One region of the Vibrio sp. J502 genome, then DNA from elsewhere that is predicted to be linked to it. Evidence: predicted binding sites of a transcription regulator. Region 1 holds the regulator's gene; each other region holds the start of a gene.
The links. Region 1 encodes PurR, which represses purine synthesis genes. Its sites were predicted from a motif close to TNANGNAAACGTTTNCNTNA; they were not measured.
Positions count from the first base shown of each region.

Region 2: the regulator PurR is predicted to act here: its motif matches at 6,019-6,038, upstream of N5E84_RS02315 (uracil-xanthine permease family protein).
Region 3: the regulator PurR is predicted to act here: its motif matches at 3,225-3,244, upstream of purL (phosphoribosylformylglycinamidine synthase).

Region 1 is NZ_CP104554.1:1,459,350-1,467,141, reverse strand. It holds gene glgC (glucose-1-phosphate adenylyltransferase) at 1-848, shown strand, start outside; gene glgA (glycogen synthase GlgA) at 850-2,304, shown strand; gene N5E84_RS06845 (alpha/beta fold hydrolase) at 2,438-3,238, shown strand; gene N5E84_RS06840 (putative signal transducing protein) at 3,246-3,545, opposite strand; gene N5E84_RS06835 (TVP38/TMEM64 family protein) at 3,554-4,234, opposite strand; gene N5E84_RS06830 (TfoX/Sxy family DNA transformation protein) at 4,383-4,970, opposite strand; cyclic di-GMP riboswitch class I at 5,085-5,170, opposite strand; gene purR (HTH-type transcriptional repressor PurR) at 5,332-6,339, opposite strand; gene torD (molecular chaperone TorD) at 6,609-7,256, opposite strand; gene torR (two-component system response regulator TorR) at 7,544-7,792, shown strand, end outside.
Region 2 is NZ_CP104554.1:462,738-470,529, reverse strand. It holds gene N5E84_RS02355 (methyl-accepting chemotaxis protein) at 1-100, opposite strand, end outside; gene N5E84_RS02350 (AI-2E family transporter) at 314-1,390, opposite strand; gene N5E84_RS02345 (sulfurtransferase TusA family protein) at 1,391-1,618, opposite strand; gene N5E84_RS02340 (tetratricopeptide repeat protein) at 1,813-3,270, shown strand; gene arsC (arsenate reductase (glutaredoxin)) at 3,294-3,644, shown strand; gene wrbA (NAD(P)H:quinone oxidoreductase) at 3,641-4,213, shown strand; gene N5E84_RS02325 (DUF2069 domain-containing protein) at 4,222-4,647, shown strand; gene N5E84_RS02320 (DUF2066 domain-containing protein) at 4,749-5,894, opposite strand; gene N5E84_RS02315 (uracil-xanthine permease family protein) at 6,084-7,343, shown strand; gene ybaK (Cys-tRNA(Pro) deacylase) at 7,389-7,792, opposite strand, start outside.
Region 3 is NZ_CP104554.1:1,895,573-1,903,364, reverse strand. It holds gene N5E84_RS08765 (LysR family transcriptional regulator) at 1-634, shown strand, start outside; gene tadA (tRNA adenosine(34) deaminase TadA) at 655-1,170, shown strand; gene N5E84_RS08755 (hypothetical protein) at 1,208-1,342, opposite strand; gene mltF (membrane-bound lytic murein transglycosylase MltF) at 1,552-3,090, opposite strand; gene purL (phosphoribosylformylglycinamidine synthase) at 3,401-7,294, shown strand; gene N5E84_RS08740 (DUF3622 domain-containing protein) at 7,535-7,768, shown strand.

The sequences.
Region 1 (7,792 bases):
ATCATATCTATAAAATGGATATCCGCCAGATGCTCGATTTCCATAAACGTGTAGACGCAAAACTGACCGTTTCTGCGCTGAGAATGCCGCTGAAAGAAGCGTCTCAGTTTGGTGTGATTGAAGTTGATGAAGCCGGAAAAATGGTCGGTTTTGAAGAAAAACCTTGCAACCCTAAAGCGATCCCTGGGCACCCAGACCTTGCACTTGTTTCTATGGGTAACTACATATTCGATACAGATAAACTCTGTGCAGAACTGCGTCGTGATGCTGAAGATAATCACTCCAGCCATGATTTTGGCAAAGATATTATTCCTAAACTTTTCCCAGAAGGGGAGGTTTATGTCTATGATTTTTCAACCAATAAAATCAAAGGCGAAAAAGACACAACTTACTGGCGTGATGTTGGTACGATTGAGGCCTACTGGGCAGCGCACATGGATCTATTAGAGCATGATGCCGATTTCTCGTTGTATAACCGTAGCTGGCCTCTCCACACTTATTATCCACCGTTGCCACCTGCAACCTTTGTTGATTCACACGATCGTAAAGTACAGATCACCGACAGCTTGATCTCCGGCGGAAGCTACATTCAAGGTGCGAAAATTTATAAATCGGTACTAGGCTACCGCAGTAACATCGGAGCCAACACTTTAGTGAGTGAATCCGTGATCCTCGGTGATGTTAAAATTGGTGAAGGATGTACAATTAAGCGTACGATTATTGATAAAAATGTCGAAATAGCACCAGGTACTATCATTGGTGAAGATTTAGAACTCGATAGACAACGTTTCCATGTTTCTGATGAGGGCATCGTTGTTATCGCAAAAGGAACAAAAGTTGGATTCTAGAATGGAAAAAATCGATGTTTGGTTTACCGTTTCAGAAGCTCAAGGTTTGATCAAAAGTGGTGGTTTGGCCGATGTGGCCAAAGCACTGCCTAAAGCACTGCAAGAGTTAGGTCATCAGGTAGCTATTGTGCTACCTGCTTATCGTTCTATATTGGGCATTTCAGATGCTCCTGTTGTGCTAGAAACTGAGCTTACCCATTGGCCTCATACTTCATATCTGGTCCGCCAGATGGAGCTAGATGGAGTGGCCGTGTACTTAATTGAATGTGAACAATATTTTGGCCGAGCACAAATGTATGGCGAGAATAACCAAGCGTATGCTGATAATGGTGAGCGTTTTGGTTTCTTTTCAGCAGCTAGCCTAGATGTTTTACCTAAGCTCGGTAAAAAACCACAGATTATCCATGCAAATGATTGGCATACAGGGTTGGTTCCATTTTTGTTGAAAACGCGTTACCAGCATGACGCTTATTTTTCTGATATTAAAAGCGTATTGACCGTTCACAACGCGATTTTTAAAGGTATTTTTTCTTATCATCAATTAGAGATCATCCCAGAATTGAACTTATCTGGCATGGAATTTTTACGCTACGGACACGATCACGTCAGTATGCTAAGAGCAGGGATTGCCTTTGCTGACAAAATCAATGCCGTTAGCCCTAATTATGCTTCCGAGCTGCTAACACCGCTTGGCTCTCATGGGTTAGTAGATGATTTTGTTCACCGAGCTAGAGATTTGCACGGCATCGTTAATGGGTGTGATTATAGCGAGTGGGATCCACAAAACGATGAATTTCTTCCTCTTGGCTACTGTGATGAAGCTGAATCACTTCAAGCGGGCAAACGGGCGAGTAAGCGTATGTTGCAAGAGGAGCTGCAATTACCTCAGCGTGACTTGCCTTTGTTTGGGATGGTTTGTCGACTCACCCACCAAAAAGGTTTCCACTACATTTTACCTATACTAGAGTCGTTCTTACGCAATGATGCTCAGCTCATTATTGTTGGCACAGGAGAGCCTGAAGTTGCTGTTCAGCTACATAAAATGGCGGCGAAGCATGCTGATAAATTTGCGTTTGTTGAAGCTTATAGCAATCGTTTTGCACATTTGGTTGAAGCCGGTTCTGATTTCTTCTTAATGCCTTCAGAATTTGAAGCTTGCGGTTTGAATCAGATCTACAGCATGGCTTATGGCACGCTGCCCATCGTTCGTGAAGTTGGTGGTTTAAAAGACACCGTGCGTGATTATGATAAGTTTCCTGAAGAAGCGACCGGCTTTGGTTTTCATGATCCTTCTCCAGAAGCACTGCTTATTGCAATGCAGCGAGCGATGCTGTTTTATCTTCAACATCCCGAAACTATGTTGGAGGTTCAGCAGAGGGCGATGCGACAAAATTTTAGCTGGCAGGATTCAGCGAAAGAGTACATCAAGATGTATCATCTCGCGTTTCATGACTGATGTTTTTATAACAAGTAAGGCGCTTTGGCGCCTTACTTGTTTAGCCGAACGAGCCCGCATGATTTTTTGCTATTCAGCCCCCGTTTTGTGGTAGTCTTGCGTTTCTCAAATTGAAGCTGATTAACGGTTTTGTATGTCTCATAGCCTACTTTTCCATAAGACCTACCTGCATCCCACCAGTGATGAATGGGTTGTTTTTGTGCATGGTGCAGGTGGAAGTTCATCCATCTGGTTTAAGCAAATCAAAGCGTACCGTGAGCATTTCAACCTGTTATTAGTTGATTTACGAGGTCATGGCAAGTCAAACCAACTGTTTAAAGAGTTGATGGCAAATCGTTACACGTTTAAATCCGTCACTCTTGATATTCTCAAAGTGCTCGATCATTTGAAAATTCAGTCTGCCCATTTTGTTGGAATGTCACTCGGCACCATTATTGTGCGTAATCTTGCTGAAATAGCGACTGGGCGAGTTTGCTCTATGGTTTTGGGCGGAGCGATAACCCGTTTGAATGTGCGCTCTCAAGTGCTCGTAAAGTTGGGTAATTTGAGTAAACACATCATTCCTTACATGTGGCTTTATCGTCTGTTTGCTTACATTGTGATGCCACAACGCAACCAAAAAGAGTCACGGCATCTTTTTATTCGAGAAGCGAAGAAGCTGTGCCAAAAAGAGTTTAAACGCTGGTTTATGCTGACTTCCGAAGTCAATCCTCTGATGAAATGTTTCAAAGAGAAAGAGCTGCCAATTCCCACTCTTTATCTTATGGGAGAGAGAGACTATATGTTCATTCAACCCGTTAAAGACATGGTGGCAATGCATAGACAAAGTGTGTTATTAGAAATCCCAGATTGCGGCCACGTGTGTAATGTTGAACAATCTGAGATGTTTAACCACCACTCAATTGAGTTCATCCGCCAGCATCAGACTCGTTAGTCTGAATCTAAACAACCGCAGTACCAGCAGGCTGCGGCCCATTTTCCTCGTTGCACTGTCCACAAACCCAGTTAGGTTCTTCGTTTATCTCTTCTATCTGATAGGCCAATAATTGTGCTTGAGCCTCGGCGATTTGAGCTTCATCCAACAGCCATATATAGGGCAAGGTTTCTTCTGAAAAAGGGAGCTCTCCACCTAAGCCGTATAAGTTATCGCCTCTCACTTCACAGCGAATATTGAATTGCTGTAAATACTGACAAACTATATATGCCTCTATCGGGTGGTTTGAAACACAAATTTTCATCATTATTCACTTCAGGCGGATGTTGGGTTTTTGTTCAATCTGGCCATAATCCACTTGGTGAGAATAGGAAAAAGACCTAATAGAGCAAATGAAAGCAAAACCGAAGGAGATACAATACCGGATAAGCTTTCAATTTCAGCTAGTTGAGTACCAGCATTCAGATAAACGGCAGTGCCGGGCAGCATACCGAGTTGGCTAATCAGGTAAAAGCGAGCGGTTGATATGGGTGTTAGGCCCATCAATAAATTAATCAAGAAAAAAGGGAAAACCGGAATTAAGCGCAGTGAGAATAGATAAAATGCCCCATCTTTTGCAACGCCTTGATTAATCGTTTGCAGCTTTTGACCAAATTTTGTTTGAATCCATTCACGCAGTAAGAAACGGCTACTCAAAAAGGCGATAGTTGCGCCTATGGTGCTGGCAAAGGAGACAAGCAGTAAGCTAGTCCAAAAACCAAACAGCGCAGCACCCAGTAACGTGACGACCGCCGCTCCTGGGATAGAGAAAGCGGTGAGCACAATATAGAGTGAAAAATAGATCAAAGCAGCGCCGATCTCGTTTTGGCTAATGTATTCGTTTAATAGCATTTGCTGTGCTTTGGCATTATCTAACGTTAGATAGTGGCCAAAATTTACAATCAAAAAGACAATAAAGGCAAATAAAGCCAAGCCTAAGAGAAGTTTTTTATTCATGGTATTCCTCAAAACGACATATTTTACTAGATATAGTGAAGAAGACAGAGGAAGTCGAATTTATATTTCAAAACGGGATGAAAAAAACGCCCGCATGGTGATACGAGCGTATTTGATTATTTAATCGAGATATTTATTTACTCGGAGGTTAAAGGCTTTTAGCTAATTCATCGCGTCGAGATTGTGGGATAACCGACCAATGCTTGCCTTCAATCGCACCTTCAAGGGCCCATAGCAATTCAAGACTGATTGAAGAAGAATGGGTTTGCTGAATCGCTTTATAGGCTTCCAAAGCCCCCTTTGTATGCAAATCCGTTACAGATTCTATCCCTGCTTTCTTAAGCATACGTTCGGTGGCGAGTCGAAGGTTCGGGAGATCTTTTAGGCGTTCTGGCTTCGTTTGGGCTTGAACTTCTCGTTCTTGTTTGGCGATTTCGAGTGCGACAGCAGCATCTCGTAAAATAAGCGAAGGGTTTTCCCAACAATTGTCAGGTAATGCGAAGTATTTTGTGACGACAGGGAACCCACGTTTTTTATAGATATAGGGCTCATAGCCTTGCTCTTTAAAGCGAGAGGTTGATAGATCGTCTGCGCGAATATGAAGTTTATCGTTTACGACCAAAGCAAACATGGTGTCATCGACAAAAATGCCGAAGCCGCCAAACATTGAACGAGACTTAACGCGTCCAAGTTGTTCGAAGAGTCGCATTGAATCTTTAAGTACTGGTTTATCCATGCTGTAAATTCTCGGTGTATGGGAAAAACGCCACCAAAATCAGGTCCGAGAGATTAGCAAACTTATGCAGAAAGAGTGTCAGTAAGGGGTAAACTTAACGTTTGCATATTTGCCATCGGCAACCCCGCTACCTACCGAATAGTCGGTTTAGGCCGGAGGCTTTGCGTCCCATCTTTTCAAATGGTTTGCCCTGTGCGTGACTTCTAATAGTAAGAATATATAAATTTTTGGATGAGCATCACGTTTATTTATTATTTGCGTGATGCTCATTCCAAATTTACTATTATTTAATACGGCGTTCTGTCTCGAATATAGGAAAATCCCTAAAATTGACATTTGTCGCTTGCTTTAAATAATGACACTATTTCGTTATGTTTTTTACTGTGTTGCGTTCAACAATCTCGGGATGCATCTCAAACACACGACGTTCATGCTCTTTGTCTTTAATGCGTTCCAATAGGATTTCAAAGGCGTTTTTCCCTACTCGTCGTTTTGGCTGGTGAACCGTGGTTAACGGTGGCGAGAAATATTCAGCAAGTTCAATATTGTCATAACCAATAACAGACATGTCATCAGGAATACGGATGCCTTTTTGTTGCAAGCGACTCATTAAACCGAGAGCCATTGTATCGTTAAAGCAAAAAACAGCCGTTGGGCGCTTGTCCATGGCGGCGATCTTGTCGGCGGCGAGAACCGCCGTATCACATTCGAAATTACCTTCTAAAATCCAATCGTCATGCGCTTTAAGGCCTGCTTCGGCAAGCGCACGCTTAAACCCTTGAATTCGCTCTTGGCACGCCGCTTTTTCGAAGTGTCCACTTAAGCAAGCAATGTCAGTATGTCCATGATCAATAAGGTATTTGGTCGCGAGATATCCGCCTTCCTCTGAGTTATCAATAATTTTATCGGCTTGAGAACTTTCAGGGCCCCAGTCCATGATAACTTTCGGAATGTCTGAATGACGATCAAGCATCTCAAGCAGTTCTTGGGTGAGGTCCGAGCACATGACCAACATACCATCGACACGTTTTTCCGCTAGCATGCGGATGTAGTCGCGTTGCTTCTCGTAAATACCGCCGGTATTGCACAAAATAAGTGTGTAGCCTTGGCGGTAGCAGTAGCTTTCAACACCATCGATAACCTCAGAAAAAAATAAGTTTGTCGATTGGGTCACTAACATACCAATGGTACGGGTGGTGTTGCATTTTAAGCTGCGAGCGACTGCACTTGGTGCATAGTTAAGCTCTGATACCGCTTCCATCACTCGTTCTTGGGTTGCTTCAGCCACAAAGCGAGTTTTATTGATTACATGCGATACCGTGGTGGTTGATACGCCCGCTAAGCGTGCAACGTCTTTAATCGTAGCCATAAATTCTCTGTCCTGTCGATAACTGCTGAAAGTGATAGTCACGAAGAGCAATTCAGCGGTATTAGGCCTACCAGTGTCATATTGAAGCCTGAAAGTAGTAAAAACACAAAAACCGCCTCTAATCAGCGGTTGCATCTTAAATTCATTTTTTATCGTTTGCGGTCAAGATTCTAGTCCGCAAATGTCCATCAAGCAACGAAAAATCCACCGAATAAATCAGTCAACAGTCACAATTGACCGATTTAGTAATTGGTATTAACCAGGTTATCTCACTGGTTTGATAAATAGTCGCGGTCTAAGTGAAGAAACGCGACCAACAATTCGCTTGCGGCACCGTAAAAACCAAATTGATCAATCTGTTGGCAGCGAAGATGGAATTGTGGGATCCAAGAGAGCAAATGTTGTTCAATAAAATCACACTGCTGTGTAAAGGCTTGTTCAAGGTGTGTCTCTTGTTCAAGCTCATTGGAGCGAATGATCAAGTTACCTAAGAAATCCAGTTCAATCGCAATGTGGTCGGCGGGTTCGTTGAGTGTATCGTTGACTGCAATGTGATGGGCTGCCATCAAATCCGACATTGCTCTGGCTGGTTCGTCATTGAGCAACCTTGATTTTCCAATGTAAATTGAGGCATAGGGTAGCGCGGACTCCTTATTGGATTTTAAAAAAAGATCACAGAAATCGGCTGCGAGCTCAAGCTGTGCGTCTTCTTTGTCTTGCAATCGGTTCAGTGCATCAACTAATTTATCAATGGCAGGTTTAAGTGTCGCGTTTTCTGCTAATCCTGAAAGAAATGTGCGAATAGCGGGCGTATAGTATTGCTCTAATTCATGCTCCGAAAGTTCTTTCACAAATAAGCTCGAAAGCCACCAATAAATCTCGGCACGCTGTTCATTAAAAGCTTTGATGTCTTGCATGGTATTGGCTCTCCAAGGGGGTGGTTTTGCGAAAATCGTTTTTAAAAAGTAATTGATCTAAGTGTAACTAATAAAAATGAATAGCAGTCGCTAAGAAAATGAAAAAATATGAGTGATTTTTTCATTAAGTTAATGGATGTCTGGAAGGTTGTTTTGAATCAATAAACTCTCATCTTTCTTAATTTTAAAAGTGATACGACTAGAATTATGACTATTTATGAATAGAATGGCTTTGTACAGAATCTCGAGCCGAGGTTTGAACATTTCTATAGAGTAAAGTGGTGTAAATGAGCTATCACGTATTAGTAGTTGAAGATGATGCAGTCACTCGCAGCAAGCTAGCTGGATACTTTCAAAGCGAAGGTTATATGGTAACGCAAGTGGAAAGCGGTACTCAGATGAGAGATGCTTTGAAAAACAGCGCGATAGATCTGATTATGCTAGACATTAATTTACCCGGTGAAGATGGTTTAATGTTAACGCGTGAGCTACGCAGCCAATCTGATATTGGCATCATATTAGTGACAGGGCGCACG
Region 2 (7,792 bases), 1.0 Mb from region 1:
TTTCCGAGCGCACAATGCTCAGTTGCTGAATGGAAATAAGCGAGACGGTAACAAGCAGAAGTGCAGAAGAAGCTGCAACTATTTTTTGGCTAAACTTCATAAGTATCCCTCATTGATGCCAAATTAATTATCATTGTTGTGGTTATAGTTAGTTATCGCCAAGTTACAAAAAATCTATAGCTTTTTTACACATCCACTTAGTTCAGTCTAATCAATATTTACTATTTGGCAAAAAAAAGCCCAAAACGATTACGGTTTAGGCTTCCTTAGAGATTCTGTTTACTCTCTATTTTTTATTTATAATTCAGTGATTTTAGGGTGATTCAGCCTCAACAACAGGTTCATCAGTGCTGGGCAAAGCATGCCATACTGCTTTTACTAGAGTGGCAAGAGGAATTGCAAAAAATACGCCCCAAAACCCCCATAGCCCACCAAAGACTAACACCGCGACAATGATAGCAACGGGATGTAGATTAACGGCTTCAGAAAATAGAACGGGAACCAATACGTTGCCATCCAAAGCTTGGATGATGCCATAAGCAATTAATAATGTGTAAAACGGCGGAGTCATGCCCCATTGGAAGAGACCGACGATGGCAACTGGCACCGTCACAGCGGCCGCGCCAATATAAGGGATCAAAACCGATAGGCCCACAGCCACAGCAAGTAACACAGAATAACGTAAATCAAGAATCGCGAAAGTGACGTAACTGATACTACCAACAATCAGTATTTCTAACACTTTTCCACGGATGTAGTTTGAGATTTGTTGGTTCATCTCTTGCCATACTTTAGCCGCGAGTTTACGGTTGCGTGGCAATAACCCACTGGTCATTCGCAGCATTTCATTCTTATCTTTCAATAAAAAGAAGACCAGCAACGGCACTAAAATGAGATAGACACCCAAGGTGGCCAAACTCACAAGAGAAGCAAGTGACCCTTTAACGACACTTTCCCCCATACCTAAAGCCTGGTTCTTCGCATTGCTTATCACCGACTCAACAATCTGTAAGTTATCGAGTTCAGGGTAACGTTCAGGAATACTCAAAATGAAGCTTTGCAACCCTGCATACATGTTAGGAATGTCATTGATTAAATTACCAACCTGTTTCCAAATGGTTGGTACTAAACCAAAGATAGCCAGCAGCATCAAACCGACAAACAGCAAAATCACCAAAATTACGGAAACGGACCTAGGAAGCCCAAAACGGCGCAATTGCATTACTGGCCACTCAAGTAAATACGCCAGCACAATGGCCACAAGCAGCGGCGCAATCAAATGGCCGAAGAAATATATCGTTACAAAACCAAAAAACAGAATAGCAACCAGACTAACGGCATGAGGATCAGAAAAGCGTCTTTGATACCAACGAGTTACCATTTCAAACATTTAATCGAGTTCCTTAATTACTTTTAGCCAAAAATAGCCGGGTGACGTGTTCCACTGGCAACGAAAGCCATGAGCAGACAAATATTTTTCTATATCCTGTCCTGAGCTGACGTCGTTAAGCCAAATGTCTAATACCTCACCCAAAACCAATTGAACAGTGTGACGCTTCGCAAGTAATAAAGCCATCGGACAACGCTGCTGGCGTAAATCCAGAATATTTGGTTCCATTCTTCTGCTCAATGCTTAATATATGCCTGCCATTGTATCGAGTTTTGACTGGCATGCCAGTGTTTATCGATACTCAAACACTGGCTGGCTTACTCTTCTCTCTCTACAATTTTTGGCCGTTATTTTGAGTTGGAAACCAATTCACACATTCAATGTCATACAGACAAGAAGCTCACGGAATATCACTGACAAATATGAAGTTTAAACGCGCTCGATCCTTACTTTGCCTCTGTATTACTGTGGCGATAAACGCCCCTTCCTTGAGCTATGCCGATACCATAGAGCTACCGGACATTGGGACAGTAGCAGGTTCGACCTTGACGATTGATCAAGAGCTTATTTATGGTGATGCTTATATGCGCATGCTGCGTAACAGCCAGCCTATCGTCAATGATCCGGTGATAAACGAGTACATCGATAGCCTAGGACATAAATTGGTTGCCAATGCCAACGATGTAAAAACGCCGTTCACCTTTTTTATGATCCGTGATCGCAACATCAATGCGTTTGCCTTCTTTGGCGGTTATGTTGCGTTGCACTCTGGGTTGTTTTTGCATGCACAAACAGAAAGCGAACTCGCTTCGGTTCTTTCGCACGAAATTGCCCACGTCACGCAGCGCCATTTAGCACGCAGTATGGAAGACCAAGCCAGACGATCACCAGCAACAATCGCCGCATTGGCTGGCTCTTTGTTACTGGCCATTGCGGCACCTGAAGTGGGCATTGCCGCCATTACCGCCACCACCGCAGGCAGTATGCAAAGCCAAATAAACTATACGCGCAGTAATGAGAAAGAGGCTGACCGATTTGGTATTGCAACGCTAGCCAAAGCGGGGTTTGATGCCCAAGCCATGCCAAGGTTTTTTGGCCGCCTCGCTGATGAATATCGTTACGCTAGTAAACCGCCACCGATGTTACTAACCCATCCGCTGCCAGAAGATCGTATTACCGACAGCCGTGAGCGCGCCCAACATTACCCACCTATGCGCCTTCAACCTTCATTGGATTACCATTTAGCACGCTCGCGAATTGTTGCTCGCTATGCTGGGATTGATAATGAAGCCGCTCTTGATTGGTTTAAGCGTGCGGAGAAAAAAGAGAGTGCGACTCTCGCGCCAGCCTTCCAATATGGCAAAGCCTTGGTTTATCTCGATAGCAAGCAATTTGATAAATCAGAGGCGATTTTATCAAAGCTGGTTGCACAAGACCCAACAAACAATTTCTATCTTGATGCGATGGCCGATCTCGATATCGCTCTAAATCAAGCGGCCAAAGCCCAAACCTTGCTAGAGAAGGCGCTCAAACAGAAACCGAACAATCCAACCTTAACAATTAACTACGCCAACAGCTTGTTAAAACAAGATAAATTGTCTGATGCCATTCGGGTATTGCAGCGCTACACCCATGACAACCCTAATGATACCAACGGCTGGCATTTGCTATCAGAAGCGAATATCGGCATTGGCAATAGCCAGGAAGATCTCGCCGCGCGAGCGGAGCTTCTAGCGCTCAAAGCTAATTGGAATAAAGCGATTCAATATTACACTCAAGCAAGTCAACTCGCTGAACTTGGCAGCTTAGAACAAGCTCGCTACGATGCACGCATTGACCAATTGATGGTGCAACGAGACCGATTCTTATCACTCCAATAATCACAATACAACGAGGAGAAGTTATGTCAGTCGTGATTTATCACAACCCAAAATGCTCAAAAAGTCGTGAAACTCTGGCACTGCTAGAAGACCGCCAGTTAAAGCCACAGATCATTAAATATTTAGACCAAGCGCCAACCATCGAACAGTTGAAAACCTTGTACGCTCAACTCGGGCTACAACAGGTTCGTGATATGATGCGCACCAAAGAAGATCTCTATAAAGAACTTGGCCTAAGTGATGATGCACTTACTGATGATCAACTATTTTCAGCCATGGCCGCGCATCCTAAGTTGATTGAGCGTCCCATTGTTGTCGCCAATGGTAAAGCGCGCCACGGCCGTCCACCAGAGCAAGTACTTGAGATTTTATGAGTATTAAAGTCGTCGTACTTTATTACAGCAGGCACGGTTCAACGCAAGCACTGGCACGGCAAATCGCACGCGGAATTGAAGCACAAGGCGCGACAGCGCTCTTGCGCACCGTTCCGGCGCTAGACAATCATGCAGAGCAAACGACCGATCCCTACCTGACTCTGGATGAGTTAAAGCAATGTGATGGTTTGGCTTTTGGCAGCCCAGTCTGGTTTGGCAATATGGCCGCGCCACTGAAGCACTTTTGGGACCAAACGACCCCTTTATGGATTAGCGGTGCATTAATTGATAAACCCGCTTGCGTGTTTACTTCTTCATCCTCTTTGCATGGCGGCCAAGAGAGTACGCAACAGAGTATGATGCTGCCACTGATGCATCATGGCATGTTAATCGTTGGCATCCCTTATTCAGAGCCTGCACTGCATACCACAACCTCTGGAGGCACGCCATATGGTGCAAGCCATGTCGCAACACACTCGCCACAACTCACTACGCACGAAAGTGAACTGGCTAAAAATTTAGGAAAACGGCTGGCAATGCTAGCCAGCCGATTAAAGGACAGATTATGACGGCAGAAATGATGCCAAGCACCAAGCAGTACCGATGGCTAGCTTTACTGAGTAACTTATCCCTAATTATATGGGTGGTTTTATGGCAATTCTCGCTCTCTCCTCACCCTCATCTTAATCATGTTGCATTGGCCATTGCATGGGTTATCCCACTGCTTTTACCATTACCGGGAATTTTGGCTGGAAAACCCTACACTCACGCCTGGGCCAACTTTGTTTTAATGCTCTACTTTCTACACGCATTGACGCTTATTTATGTTGATGGAGGGGAGCGCTGGTTAGCAGTAGTGGAACTGCTACTGACGTTTGCCGCTTTTGTCGGTAATACCTTGTATGCTCGCCATCGCGGTAAAGAGCTCGGACTGAAACTCAAGCGTCTATCTGAAGTCGAAAAGCAAGAGAAAGCCAATTTTACCCACGATAACCAACCATAGAGTCAATCCATGACAGGATTGCCTATTCTTCTCATGCAAAAAGAGCCCTGATGGGCTCTTTTTGATTATCTCAGCATTTGTTCAAGGGGTGACTGAGTACTTTACGCTTGCCACTCAAAAGAGAGCACTCGCTTCACAGGTTCAGTGATGGCGTGAGATAATGACGATTCAGGTATGACTTGCAAAGAGCCTGACTCCACAGCAGAATCATCAACCTCTGCTGCTGGGGTAAGCTGTGTTGGCACACTCTCTGGCTGTGGGTCGTCAATTTTAGCGACTTTGCCCATGCGTAGCACTTCTTGCTCAAACTCGGACTCTGAAGCCAACAAATGCACTTCGAAAGTGATTTCCTCACCTTGAATCTTGAGAATGTCCAAAGAAGCAACAGAACTTAAGCGCTTCAACTTATTCTCCAAGGTAAAGAAATCCATTGCATCATCAATCGGGCTAAAACGAGCAAGCAGCGAAGAAGAGGATTCACTGGCCACGATAACCGAGCTCTTTCTTGCATAGTAATCACTCAATTGATCGACCATTTGTTCAATGGCATCGTCACCAGACGCTTGACCAGACAGTGGCGCTTTCGTGGCTTGTGCCATTTGAGCGGCGGGTTGATCATACAAACTCCAACGCACACCATTACTTTGCACTCTGACCACCAATACAGCATCGGTTGGATAACGTTGGCTAGCCATGCTGATAGGCTGTACGAAACCGCCCCACAAATCCGATGCTTCCACACCGGTAATATCATCAAAATCACCCACAGGCACTGTGATAGGCAAACCGCGAGTTTGAGTCGCGCCTTTAAGCTGTTTTAACGTACTCGTGTCAGAATGCTCCCAAGCGATACTGCGGTCATAACCTGACTCTTCAATCAACCAGACTAAAACATTAGCTCGGTTTTCAGGCCAAAATGGTAATTGAGCTTGAGTTAATAATGTGCGGATATGCGGTGCGCTAAACCCCATGACAATCGAAGATTGCGCCCCATTTTGACCATAACTGATTTGCGCTAAATATTGCGAATTCTGCCTTAAGGCTTTTTTAATCACCTCATTGTTCACCGCATTCCTATCACCCGAAGCTCGAACAATCACTTCGCTCATCCCTTTGATACGAGCATTCGCGTCGGCATTGTCTTGCTGTTGATCAATCACGACTTCGGTATGGTATAAGTCGACCTTGGTTAAGGCATAAGCAGGGAGAGTGAGTAAGCTCATCACCAACATAGCTAAATAGCGCATACTGTTCCTATGATCTGTTTTGTGAACGTCGATGATAAGCAACTATCCGGTCCGCGGCAAGGAATCCACGGCAGAGTTCGGTGATAATTTCATCAACATTTGTGACTTTATTTGATCTAGTTTCAATGGCAATCGTTTGCAAAAGTGATAGAATCCCGCGAATTTTTATTTTGCTTCAGGGAAATCATGATGAAAAATGCCATCCAAGGCGCACAGATGCTCTTCGTCGCATTTGGTGCGCTGGTTCTTGTCCCGCTGTTAACAGGGCTTGATCCTAACGTTGCACTATTTGGCGCCGGTGTCGGTACCCTTTTATTCCAACTTATTACTCGCCGCTCTGTCCCCATCTTTCTTGCTTCTTCCTTTGCCTTTATTGCACCGATTATGTTTGGCATCCAAACTTGGGGCGTCGCCTCGACGATGGGCGGTTTAGTGGCTGCTGGTTTTGTCTACATACTACTGGGAGCGATCATCAAAGTCCGTGGCGTCGAAATCATCCACAAAATTTTACCTCCTGTGGTCGTTGGCCCGGTGATCATGGTGATTGGCTTAGGCCTTGCGCCTGTTGCTGTAAACATGGCGCTAGGTAAAACCGGAGATGGTTCGGTACAACTGATTAGCTCAGATGTAGCGATGTGGATCTCTTGCGTTTCACTGTTAACCACCATCATGATTAGCGTTTTTGCCAAAGGTTTTCTCAAACTGTTGCCGATCTGCGGTGGTATTTTTGCAGGCTATCTTTTGGGCCTCTATTTTGGTGTAGTGGATTTTACTCCTGTTACGCAAGCGGCTTGGCTGTCAATGCCGAACTTCACTTTCCCTGAGTTCAACATCAACGCGATCTTGTTCATGATCCCGGTTGCAATTGCTCCGGCAGTCGAACACGTGGGCGATATGCTCGCGATCTCAAACGTCACTGGAAAAGATTACATCAAGAAACCTGGGCTACATCGCACCATTGCGGGTGACGGTGTTGCCACCATCGCAGCCTCGATGCTGGGTGCGCCACCAAACACTACGTACAGCGAAGTGACGGGTGCCGTAATGCTGACGAAAGCCTTTAATCCAGTAATCATGACTTGGGCTGCGATCACCGCGATTGTATTAGCATTGGTTGGTAAGCTGGGCGCGCTACTGCAAACCATTCCAATTCCAGTAATGGGCGGCATTATGATTTTGCTGTTCGGTTCAATTGCAACGGTTGGCCTAAACACACTGATTAAAAATCATGTCGATCTTCACAAGTCTCGTAACTTAGTGATTGTGGCAGTGACATTAGTGTTTGGTATCGGCGGCATGGCCTTTGGTATCGGAGAGTTTAGCCTACAAGGTGTCAGCTTATGCGGTATCGTAGCCATTATTCTAAACTTGATCCTTCCTAATGACTTAGGAGAAAACCATGTGGTGGATAACGCCCAGATGGAAGAAGAGATCAAACTGAAGAACTAATTTTGCCAGTCAATCCGGCCTCACTCGAGGCCGGATTTTCATTCTCTATTCTTGACACAATTCAACAAACTCACCTCGCGTTAATAACGCAAGATCGCTCGGTGCCAATTCAATCTCTAAACCGCGCTTACCTGCACTGACACAGATGGTCGATTGATCTTCTGCGCTGAGATGAATGAAGGTCGGTAGTGCTTTTTTCTGCCCAAGTGGGCTAATGCCACCGACCACATAACCCGTGGTTTTTTGCGCTATGTCTGGATTAGCCATTTCCGCTTTTTTCGACTTAGCCGCTTTGGCCGCACGCTTTAAGTTTAATTTTTGATCAACAGGAATAATCGCGACAGCGAGATTTTTCGGCTCGCCATTTAAGCAAAACAGCAGTGTTTTAAACACTTTTTTCGGATCTTGTCCCAAAACCTCAGCCGCTTCTAAACCATAACTGCTGTGAT
Region 3 (7,792 bases), 440 kb from region 1:
GATGCAGCAAACGCCGTCAGGTTTACTGAAAGTGACCGCTCCGGTGACTTATGGTGAGCAGAAAGTCGCGCCTTTGCTGCATGAGTTTTTACAGTTACATCCTCAATTGGAGTTGGAACTGATACTCACTAACCAAAAATTGGATCTGATTGCTGAAGGAATTGATGTCGCCGTACGATTAGGGCAGTTGGATGATTCGAGTTTTATTGGCAAAAAGTTATCCAACCGACAACTGTTTGTCTGCGCTAGCCCTGACTATTTGGTGAAATATGGCACCCCCTATTCATTGTCAGAGTTGGTTCATCACCAATGTTTACAAGGTACTATGAACTATTGGCGATTTAAGGATCAGCAACGCTCTCGTGAAATCGGTGTTAAAGGAAAAATTAAATGCAACAGCGGTGTGGCGTTATTGAATGCCGCGTTGCAAGGGATTGGAATCGTACAATTGCCCGACTATTATGTAGAGCCGTATTTGCTCTCGGGTGAGTTGCAAGAAGTGTTGCATCAGTACCGAGATGATCGTGAAGGTGTATGGGCCTTATACCCACAAAATCGCCATTTGTCCTCAAAAGTTAGGCTGCTGGTGGATTTTCTGGCAGAACGGCTATCGTCCGCTAACGGCAAAGGCTAGTGAAAGAGAAAATAGGATATATGAATACACAGTTTACCGTTCAAGATCAAAAGTTTATGCGCCGAGCCATCGCGCTTGCCAATCTTGCAGAACAAGCAGGTGAAGTGCCTGTGGGCGCTGTGCTTGTTAAAGATGGCGAAATCATTGCTGAAGGTTGGAATGCCTCTATTGGTCAACATGATGCGACAGCGCACGCTGAAATTCAGGCTTTGCGTCAAGCAGGTCAACGGTTACAAAATTATCGTTTGCTAGATACTACCTTATACGTCACTTTAGAGCCCTGTCCAATGTGCGCAGGCGCACTGCTGCATAGCCGAGTCAAAAGGATTGTCTTTGGCGCTCCAGATCTCAAAGCTGGGGCGGCCGGTACGGTGCTGAATTTATTTGAAAGCCAAGCCTCCTATCATTACGCGACGGTCGATAAAGGATTGTTAGAAGAGGAGTGTCGGGAGCAACTGCAATCTTTTTTTAGACGAAGACGCGCAGAGATACAGGCGGAAAAACAGCGGAATAAGCAACAGAGTGATGGGCTTTAGCAAACATCCACTTTGAGTAGATGTTTGCCGCTGAAGGTTAAGCAGAGATTAATTGCATAAATGCACGGTTACGCCAGATAATTTTCTTTTTATTATTGGATAACATACGTTTACGACGGTTCGCTGCCACCGTTTTATTAAGGTGTTTTGATAGCTTTTTACGTTTAAGCATAAACAACCTCCTACTGCTGAGTTTTGACAATGATCCCTAATGGTTTAGGGTGCCTTATGACAATCTTAATCTGCCTTTATAGTGCAGGATTGTTACCATAATATGAAACTTAGGGAACGATCTTTTTCACGTTTTGATGTATGGGCTGCACACTTGGAAATCAAGTGTGCAATTTTTGTTCAACGTGGAAGATTTAGCTATTGTTATGCTTATTGAGCTATGGGGTCGAGATACTGATTATCCTGCGCCTCATCGGCCGATTCCATAGCTTCTAACGCGGCTTCCTCCTCCTCAATACTGATCACAACCAAATCATCAGTACCTGAACTATTGTCTATCTGCTTTTGTTGATCAACATGGCCAATAATGCTTTGATAATAGCGACGAATATTTTCAACGTAGGCCTTGGCTTCGTCACCTCGCGCGTAGCCATATCGAGTCTGGCTGAAGTATTTCTTTTGTCTCAGTTGAGGGAGGCGTTCTTTGACTTCAGTCCATGAATCAGGGTTCGCACCTTGTTGCTTGGTTAAGCGTCTTGCATCCATCATATGCCCATAGCCGACGTTATAGGAAGCGAGAGCAAACCAAATTTTCTCATGTTCTGGGATGGAGTCTGGTATACGCTGTACCATCCGACGCAGGTATTCGACACCACCACGAATCGATTGTTCCGGATCGAGTCGATTGGCGACACCAACACTTCTTGCCGTAGGGAGAGTCAACATCATCATACCGCGGACCCCAGTGGGGGATTTAGCTAACGGATTCCAGTGAGACTCTTGATAAGCTAAGGCGGCAATCAATCGCCAATCAAACTCGTCAGAATATTGTTGGAAAAGAGGGGCCCATTTTGGTAAGCGGACATCGAGTGCTCTAATAAAGGCGCGCGTATCGACATAATCAAACGTGCCCACGTGACCAATATATTTCTCTTCCAAGGCCGCTAATTGACCAGATTGTTTAAGGTTGCCAAAAAACTCAATCATCAAGGCGTATAAGCTTTCATCTTCAGAACGACGCATATACCAAGCGATAGGCTGATCTTCAGTTAATTCAAAGGCGACGGCTAAGTCAGGGTAGATTCGCTGCGACAACGAGACTTCGACCGAATCAGCCATGGTAAATAGCAGTTCGCCATTCGAAACCTGTTTTAAAAGGTCGTTAACGTCGGCGTTATTATTCACATTGTACTGAAACTCTGGGTAGATCTGTTTAATGTCGCTGAGCGTATTTTCAAAGTGGGATTCATTCACGATAGAAAAAACGCTGTCACCTTCATGCCCAGCAATCAGTTCCGGTTGTTTTTCCAGTAATTGTTTTAAATTTCTTGGACGCCAGTTGCCTTTCTTATAGACGACTTGTTGGCTGACATAGTAATAAGCGGGCCCTGTTCTGTACTCATTCAAGCGTTGATTCGATTGACTTAACCCCGCTGCAACAACGTCGATTTCCCCATTTTTCAGTGCAGGAAAGAGACTAGACAACCGATAAGCGGGTTTCATCTCTAGTTTAACCCCAAGCTGATTGGCAAATTCGCGTGCTAGTTCGTAGTCCAGCCCTGCAGGGCCATCTGGGCCAATGTAGTAGGAGAGTTGATTGTTCAACGTACCCACTCGCAATACGCCACGTTCACGAATATGGTCAAGCTCGCTTTTAGGATCTGAATCGATTTGGCAACCGACGACAAAAAGAGTGAGTAGGAAAATGGACAATGAGCGATGAAGCTGAATCAGATAATACTTTGGCATTTATGAGCGATCTCTTACATCAATTACTGCCTTTATATCAAAGGCGGCCATATTGGCAAAGTTTCAGATCAAAAACGGATGAAAAAGTGTCGGCGACCACGCTAATGTGGCTGTATTTCAAATTTGACAAAAAAAGACGCAAACGGTTGCTTTTGGTGTTACGTCACAAAAAGAATTCCTTTATAATGCGTCCGAAATGACGAGGTGAAATTGGTATGTATTCGGTTTTATTTTATTAAATTATTGTATTTTAATGATTTTGAATTTATTCCAATTACACTTCAACCCACTGTATAAGAGACCTAAGCACATGAGAATTTTGCGTGGCTCCCCAGCGCTTTCTGAGTTTCGTGTTAACAAACTCGTTGAACTTTGTCGTGAACAGCAACTGCCTGTATCGAGTATTTACGCGGAGTTTATGCATTTTGCTGATCTCTCTGCGGATTTAGACACTCAATCCCTTGAAAAATTAGAGAAACTACTCACTTATGGTCCAACCATTCAAGACCATGAGCCACAAGGTCTTCTTCTGCTTGTGACGCCTCGTCCGGGCACTATTTCTCCTTGGTCTTCCAAAGCAACAGATATTGCACACAATTGTGGTTTAGTGGATGTGAAGCGTTTAGAGCGGGGTACGGCTTATTATATTGAATCCGAAGTCGCACTTTCTGCCGAGCAAATCAACACGATCCAAACAATTATTCATGACCGAATGATGGAGGTCGTGTTTACCGATTTCGAATCGGCAACAGCACTGTTCAAAGTCGCAGAACCTACCCCAGTGGCGTACGTTGACTTGCTGAATGGCGGCCGCGCAGCGCTTGAAAAAGCAAACGTTACCCTTGGGCTTGCATTGGCTGACGATGAAATTGATTATTTGTTCGAAAGCTTCGTCACTAAGCTTGAGCGTAATCCAACCGATATCGAATTAATGATGTTTGCTCAAGCAAACTCTGAGCATTGTCGCCATAAAATCTTCAATGCCGATTGGACTATTGATGGCGTTAAGCAAGATAAATCGCTGTTTAAGATGATCAAAAACACTTATGAAGTGACTCCTGATCATGTGCTGTCTGCCTATAAAGATAATGCCGCCGTCATGGTGGGTTCGGAAGTTGGGCGTTTTTTCCCTGATCCAGAGACACGCCAATATGGTTATCACCATGAAAAAGCGCATATTTTAATGAAGGTGGAAACACACAACCACCCGACGGCGATTGCTCCTTGGCCGGGCGCTTCAACGGGTTCCGGTGGTGAAATTCGTGACGAAGGTGCAACGGGGATTGGTGGAAAACCTAAAGCCGGGTTAGTCGGTTTTACTACTTCAAACTTGCGTATTCCTAATTTTGTACAGCCTTGGGAAACGGATTTTGGTAAACCGGGACGCATTGTCACGGCACTCGATATTATGCTGGAAGGCCCGCTCGGTGGGGCGGCTTTTAACAACGAATTTGGTCGTCCCAACCTGCTAGGTTACTTCCGTACTTACGAAGAGAAAGTCAATTCTCACGCTGGTGAAGAAGTGCGTGGTTATCACAAACCAATCATGATTGCTGGTGGGATGGGGAATATCCGCGACGAGCATGTGCAGAAAAAAGAGATCCCTGTTGGCGCGAGCTTAATTGTGCTCGGTGGTCCGGCAATGAACATTGGCCTTGGTGGGGGCGCCGCTTCTTCTATGGCATCTGGTCAATCTGCGGAAGATCTTGATTTTGCGTCGGTACAGCGTGAAAACCCAGAGATGGAACGTCGCTGCCAAGAGGTGATTGATCGCTGCTGGCAACTCGGTGAGGCGAATCCGATCGCCTTTATCCATGATGTGGGCGCTGGTGGTATCTCAAACGCATTGCCTGAGCTTGTTGATGATGGCGAACGTGGCGGTATTTTCCAACTGCGTGATGTGCCTAACGATGAGCCGGGAATGAGCCCGCTTGAAATTTGGTGTAATGAATCACAAGAGCGTTACGTGCTGGCTGTAGCGCCAGAAAACATGGCGCGCTTTGATGCCATTTGCCAACGTGAGCGCGCGCCTTATGCTGTTGTGGGCATTGCCACTGAAGAGCGTGAACTGAAATTGGAAGATTCACATTTCGGTAATACGCCAATTGATATGCCGATGGACGTATTGCTTGGCAAAACACCTAAAATGTATCGCGATGTGAAGACGCTGAAAGTTAATAATCCAGCACTTGATCGCCGTGATATCGAATTGAACGAAGCGATTGATCGTATACTGCGTCTCCCTGCGGTTGCAGAAAAAACCTTCCTCATCACCATTGGTGACCGAACCGTCACTGGCTTGGTTGCTCGTGACCAAATGGTTGGTCCATGGCAAGTGCCAGTAGCAAACTGCGCGGTTACCGCGGCAAGTTATGATACTTACCATGGCGAAGCGATGTCGATGGGGGAGCGCACGCCAGTTGCCTTGCTGGATTTTGGGGCATCGGCACGCTTAGCCGTGGGCGAAGCGATCACCAACATTGCCGCTACCCATATCGGTGATATCAAACACATTAAGTTGTCGGCGAACTGGATGTCACCAGCGGGTCACCCAGGTGAAGATGCTGGTTTGTATGAGGCAGTAAAAGCGGTCGGTGAAGAGCTTTGTCCTGCGCTCGGCCTGACTATCCCTGTGGGTAAAGATTCGATGTCGATGAAGACCAAGTGGGATGAGAATGGCGAACAAAAAGAAGTGACCTCTCCGCTATCATTGGTGATCACGGCATTTGCTCGTGTTGAAGATGTGCGTAACACCATCACCCCTCAGTTAAGAACCGATAAGGGTGAAACCGCCCTGGTTTTGATTGATTTAGGTAATGGTAAGAATCGCTTGGGCGCAACGGCGTTAGCACAAGTCTACAAACAGTTGGGTGATAAACCCGCAGACGTAGATAATGCGGCGCAGCTTAAAGCCTTCTATGAGGCGATCCAAACCTTGGTCGCCAATCAGCAGATTATCGCCTATCACGATAAAGGTGACGGTGGTTTATTCGTCACTCTAGCTGAAATGGCCTTTGCTGGTCATTGTGGCGTGAAAGCCGATATTGCCGCGCTGGGTGATGCATTGGCCGCGTTATTTAATGAAGAGCTGGGCGCAGTCATTCAAGTTCGTCACCACGATTTAGAGACGGTGATCTCGACGCTAACGGCGCATGGTTTACAAGCGTGTTCACACGTTATCGGTCGTGTTGACGCTTCTGATGAACTAGCCATTACCGCTGGTGAACAACCTATTGTTGTGCGTAACCGCACCGAACTTCGCACCATTTGGGCTGAAACTACGCATAAGATGCAAGCGCTACGCGATAACCCGCAGTGCGCGGATCAAGAGTTTGCAGCAAAACAAGATAACAGTGATAAAGGTCTTAACGTCAGTTTGAGCTTTGACGTGCAACAAGATGTTGCGGCACCGTATATTGCTAAAGGCGTGAAGCCAAAAATGGCTATTTTGCGCGAGCAAGGGGTTAACTCACACGTTGAAATGGCGGCAGCGTTTGATCGCGCAGGCTTTGAAACAACCGATATACACATGAGCGACATCTTAACGGGTCAAGCGGTGCTTGAAGAGTACCAAGGCCTCGTCGCATGTGGTGGGTTCTCTTATGGTGACGTATTGGGCGCGGGCGAAGGCTGGGCGAAATCAGTGCTGTTTAATGTACAAGCTCGTGAACAGTTCCAAAGTTTCTTCCAACGTGAAGATACTTTCTCGCTAGGAGTGTGTAACGGCTGTCAAATGCTGTCGAATTTGAAAGAGTTAATCCCTGGTGCGGATTTATGGCCGCGTTTTGTGCGCAATGAATCAGAGCGTTTTGAAGCGCGCTTTAGCTTAGTGGAAGTGCAGCAATCTGATTCACTGTTTTTTAATGAGATGGCTGGCTCGCGCATGCCGATTGCGGTTTCGCATGGCGAAGGGCGCGTTGAAGTTCGTGATACGGCACATTTAACGGCGATTGAACAATCAGGCACCGTTGCGCTGCGTTTTGTGGATAACAACGGCCATGCCACGCAGCAATATCCGAACAACCCAAATGGTTCACCAAATGCCATTACAGGCTTAACGACTCAAGATGGCCGTGTGACGATCATGATGCCGCACCCAGAGCGCGTGTTCCGCACGGTAGCGAACTCTTGGCATCCTGATTCTTGGGGGGAAAACAGTCCATGGATGCGTATGTTCCAAAATGCACGTAAGAACTTAGGGTAACTCACCTTGTCGCCAGTGAGAGAAACGACTTAGTCTTGTTATTCCAGCCGCTGCAACTCAGCGGCTTTTTTGTTTACTTTGAGGATGAATTTTTTGTAAAAAATGCAGAAAAAAATTGTAATTTGTGCTCTAATGCCGCGCTTACCAAGGGATGGTGTTCAACATCCGCCGCCATATAATATAATGGCGCGCGACAAACGTTGATGAGTAATCCCTTATTATTCCCTTAGGAAAACGAAAATGTCAGAAAGTAAAAAATTCACCATCAAAGTGACTGAAAAGCGCAATGGTTGGGCGGCGGAAATCGTACGTCAAGTGACCTCTCGCAGAAGTGTTGTTTCAAAGCGCGAAATGGGTTTTGAAAGCGAAGCACAAGCACAAGCTTGGGCGGAAAAAGAGCTCAGTGGCTTTATTGAGAACCAAGCGAAACGCAATGAGCGTAAGGCTCTGGCAAGAAAAGAGAAAAAAGCTTAGTACAAAAAATCTGAGTGCTGTGCT